DNA from 2 places in the Pseudoalteromonas sp. APC 3893 genome. Region 2 is predicted to be linked to the other one. Evidence: predicted binding sites of a transcription regulator. Region 2 holds the regulator's gene; the other holds the start of a gene.

Region 1 (2,415 bases), on a different contig from region 2:
CACCGTAGGTAAAAAAGGCATTTAGCCCCATCCCCGGAGCAAGCGCTAACGGATAGTTAGCCCAAAAGCCCATAATAAAACAACCAATGGCCGCTGCTATACACGTTGCTACAAATGCCGCGCCTTGATCCATTCCGGCCTCAGCTAACATGGCAGGGTTTACAAAAACAATATAAACCATAGTAATAAAAGTCGTTAATCCCGCAATACACTCCCGGCGAACGGTCGAATCATGGGCTTTGATCTTGAATAACGCATCAAGCATAATAAAATTTCAGCTAACAAATGAATAATTGCGTAATTTTACCATAGATTTAACGAATAACAGGACAAATTACCTTGTATTAGACTAAACTTATGCAGTGAATGAAAACAATAACATGCGTGGTATTATGACAGATACATCTCCAAGTGGGCTGGACCTAGAGCAACAACTAGATAATGTTTTATCCTTTATTACTCAACCGAGTAATACGGTACAAAAAGAAGGTAAAGCGGATACCCCCGAAAATGTTGTTACCAAAGCACTGTACTACTTAAAAAACGACCAGCCTCCCCTAGCAGCAAAATGGATGAGACTTGCCGCAATGGCGGGTAACCATCGCGCACAATTTTATTTAGGTCTGTTTTTTATAAAAGGTCAAGGCGTACCACAAAGTGTATTTCATGGCGCTGTTTGGTTTAGCCTTGCAAGTAGCCAAGGGTATGAACCTGCTACAACAGCGTTAACTGATTTGAGAAAACACCTGACAACAAAGCGCTTTCAAGATGCAAAATGTTATGCGGCAACACTGTATGAACAAATTCACCAACAACAATTTAATCACTTAATCCCGCCAGCTCCTTAATATGGGCTTAACCAATAAAAAATAAAGCACTGATATTTAATAGGATTATATATTTCCGTTCATTTAAAACAAAAAAGTTGATTAAAAAATAGCAAAAAGCACTTGCGCAAAATAACTGTATAAACTACTGTATACACATACTGTATAAACAACCAGTGAGTGAAAGTTATGTTACAGCCAATTACCGTAAGAACTGTTAAAAGTTACCAACAAGATAATCAAAGTGCAGCAGTTAATTTAATTCAAATTGAAGATGAGATATCTGCAACTTTTGAATTATTAAAAGTGCTTCACCATTACAACAGTCAAAATGCGTGGACCCTTTTAATTGCACCTGACCATGTACCAAGTAAAGCATTGCTAGACTCTTGCTCAATTGATACCTCAAAGCTTTTAGTGATCAGACAAAAACACTTGGTAAATTTAGAGTATGTATTAAATTCTGCACTTCATAACGGTAACTTTGCCGCAGTCATCACATGGACTGATATAGTAAAAGATAACCAGCTTGCTGATTTATCAATCAACTTAGAGCATACTAGTGCAAAATTATATTGTTTTACCAAAACGAAGCAGCCAAGTGAGTTAGCATTAGCACAGTAAGCTGTTAAAATATCGTTTTATCTAACAAGTAAAACATAATGACCTCACTCACGCAAAACCTTTGCTTGTGTAATAGTAAACTGAGTTATGCTGACTGCTGTGAACAGCTACATGCGGGCTCAGCACAGGCAACAACGCCAGAGCAGCTTATGTGCTCACGTTACGTTGCTTATGCTCTTAAAAATGCCGAGTACGTTTACCAAACATACGCAAGGGAAAAACAACCAGAAAACCCTATTAAAGAAATAGCTGATTTTGCTAATAGTTGCCGTTTCAGTAACCTAGATGTAATGGCGGCTGAACACAATGATCAAACAGGGGTCGTTGAATTTTGCGTAAGCTATTTCTATCAAAACTTATATTGCCAGTTGCACGAAAAGTCACGCTTTGTAAAAGAAGGTGGCCTATGGCGCTACTTAGATGGTGATATATTTCCCACTACTGATATTAAAGTCGGTCGTAACGATGAATGCCCATGTGGCAGTGGTAAAAAATATAAAAAGTGTCATGTAAGCTTTTAGCCACAAACTCGCACTGCGCTAACTTATGAATTAAACTTTTCTTATATCCATAGGTTAAGATAAATAAGACAAGTATGAAACTGGGAACGTGTTAAGAGCGGGGAGCAATTAGTGCTAGGCACACCTAAAGCGGTTACAGCGGGTAAACTGATTTATGATTGGTATATAAAACATGGTTGCACAGCTACCATTATTGTTATTTGTAACTCACTTCAAAAACAATTAATAAAAGATATTTTAAAAGCACCGCCGCTGTTTTTGCTGATATTGAACAATCTACACAATGGCTAGAGCAAAATGACCATGAGGCTCGCCTTGTGCAAACTGGTTAACCGATTCGATACACACTAAACCTAACCTGCTAGCAACGAACGTTTATTAGCGACCTTAGCAATAATTACTGTATAGTAAAGTGAAGCTATGACAACGAATGTGAACCATGA
Region 2 (2,415 bases):
GGCTTAGCTTTTCCAAGTTATGCAGCTATAAACCATCAAGTTGAAGTGGGATTTACAGATTTAAGCGGGTTAGATAAAGCATTTCTAGGCGCGAGGTATCGTTATTTTAATGATGATTTGGACGCCTTATCGGGCCCTCAAGAGTTGAAAAGCCATTTGCATCGAGTGAGTAATGTCGCTATCGGCGGGTTTGCTAATGATAACCTGTATTATATTACCAGTGATGCGACTTATTATTGGCAGCATGGCGTTATTCTGGCGGCTGGTGTACAGCATGTGGATGATGATAGCGGTATTTGGCAATCAGATAGTTCTTTGCTCAATGCATCGATAGGTAATCAAATAAACGATCAATTGCAAATTGGCTTAACTGCTTTTTATAGTCGGGTGGAAGAAACACGTCACTTTTATCCAAGCGAGGAGCTAACTTCGGTTGAGTGGAGTTATGCGCCTTACATTCGCTGGACTAATATCAATAATAATCAAGGCTGGGATATAGAGGCAAAGCAATTGGCAGGGCGGTATCGTTACATCCAAGGCCGAGCAGCGTATTACGTTAATCAAGACTGGTCTGTTGGCGTAGTTGCTAACGTACATGGGCGAGGCGATCGAGATGATAATTATGAGTTGCAAACACAGTATTGGTTTAATGAACATATAGCGTTGAAGTTTGGTTTAGGCTCATCTTTGAAATCTGATGATGGTTTAAATAGCGCTACTTTATTGCTGAGTACCAGATGGTAATCAAGAAGGGTTAAAGCTAGCGAATTTAAAATTTGCGATTTTCAAATAACTGTATATACTCACAGTTAAATGTACTGTATGGAAAACCAGTTGTATGCGCCCATTAACGAATCGTCAAGCTCAAATTCTTGAATTAATCAAAGTGTTTATCAAAGATACTGGCATGCCACCTACGCGTGCTGAAATTGCGCAAACTTTAGGTTTCAAAAGCGCTAATGCTGCCGAAGAGCACTTAAAAGCACTGGCTAAAAAAGGTGTTATTAAAATGAAGCCGGGTGCAAGCCGCGGTATTCAGCTGGTGGAAGAAGATGAGCCAGAGCAGCTCGGATTACCATTAATAGGCCGAGTAGCAGCGGGTGAACCTATCTTGGCGCAACAACATGTTGAAAGCCATTGCCAGATTGACCCTTTAATGTTCAAGCCTGCCGCTGATTTTTTATTGCGTGTACAAGGCATGAGTATGAAAGATATTGGCATTATGGATGGTGATTTACTTGCGGTGCATAAAACCCAAGTTGCTGAAAACGGCCAAGTAGTGGTAGCGCGTGTTGATGATGATGTAACTGTAAAGCGCCTAGAAAAAGCCGGGCGTAAAGTTTTGTTGCACGCCGAAAATGAAGAGTTTTCTGCAATTGAAGTAGACTTAGAGCATGAGTCTTTTAATATTGAAGGGCTTGCAGTCGGTGTGATCCGTAATGCTGATTGGATGTAAACCTATTTTGCACCAAATTGGTGATATTTGGTGCTTTCACTTTTATATTTTTATTTAACTGCTAGTTTTAGCACTTGTCTGTAGCTACTAAAGCTCTATATAAGCTAGATACCTCCTGCTTTTAGCCATTTCTTTCCTCACCTGAATTTAAAATAACGCGCTGATTTTGTATTGTTATTTTTGCACCAAAATAGAATTTTATTTGCACTAAAACTTGCTAATTGTTCATTTTTTAACTAATTGGTTAATACACTGTGTTAACGACTGATCTTTTGGGGCCTTGCTGCAATTTATTGTTGCATGCGAAGAGATTAATTTAACCAGTTACAATAAAAATAACGAATTGGCGCGAAAAAAGCAGTGCCGCCTTTTCGCTTTGCGTTAGCAATAGCATCAAAAGGAGCCGTCACATGGGTAAACTGAGCTCTACCTTGTGCCTTATATTATTTATGCTGCCGCAGCAATTATTGGCAAATAGTCAATTTAATATGCGCGAAGGTGTAACCGATATAAGTAATAATGTTTATCAACTGCACATGACAATATTTATAATTTGTTGTGTGATTGGGGTGATTGTTTTTGCCGTTATGTTTTGGGCTTTAATACATCACCGCAAATCAAAAGGGGCGATACCTGCCCAATTCCATGAAAGCACCAAGGTTGAGATACTTTGGACTGCGATTCCGTTTGTCATTCTAATTGCAATGGCAGTGCCTGCGACAAAAACCTTAATTGCGATGGAGGATGCCAGCAAAGCTGACATTACCATTAAAGTGACAGGTTCTCAGTGGAAGTGGCATTATGAATATATGGGGGAAGACGTTAGTTTTTATTCAATTTTATCAACACCGAACGACCAAATTGCCAACCAAGCCGATAAAACAGATACCTACCTACTCGAAGTTGATAAACCTTTAGTTTTACCAATCAACAAAAAGATTCGCTTTTTAATGACATCG

The links. Region 2 encodes LexA, which represses DNA repair genes until DNA is damaged. Its sites were predicted from a motif close to TACTGTATNNNNATACAGTA; they were not measured.
Region 1: the regulator LexA is predicted to act here: its motif matches at 974-993, upstream of QMA12_RS16450 (SulA-like leucine-rich domain-containing protein).

What each region holds. Positions count from the first base shown of each region.
Region 1 is NZ_JASDCD010000017.1:6,809-9,223, reverse strand. It holds gene QMA12_RS16460 (NCS2 family permease) at 1-265, opposite strand, end outside; gene QMA12_RS16455 (sel1 repeat family protein) at 393-848, shown strand; gene QMA12_RS16450 (SulA-like leucine-rich domain-containing protein) at 1,017-1,451, shown strand; gene QMA12_RS16445 (YchJ family metal-binding protein) at 1,490-1,972, shown strand; gene QMA12_RS16440 (YkgJ family cysteine cluster protein) at 2,412-2,415, shown strand, end outside.
Region 2 is NZ_JASDCD010000005.1:68,041-70,455, forward strand. It holds gene QMA12_RS08870 (hypothetical protein) at 1-744, shown strand, start outside; gene lexA (transcriptional repressor LexA) at 839-1,456, shown strand; gene coxB (cytochrome c oxidase subunit II) at 1,867-2,415, shown strand, end outside.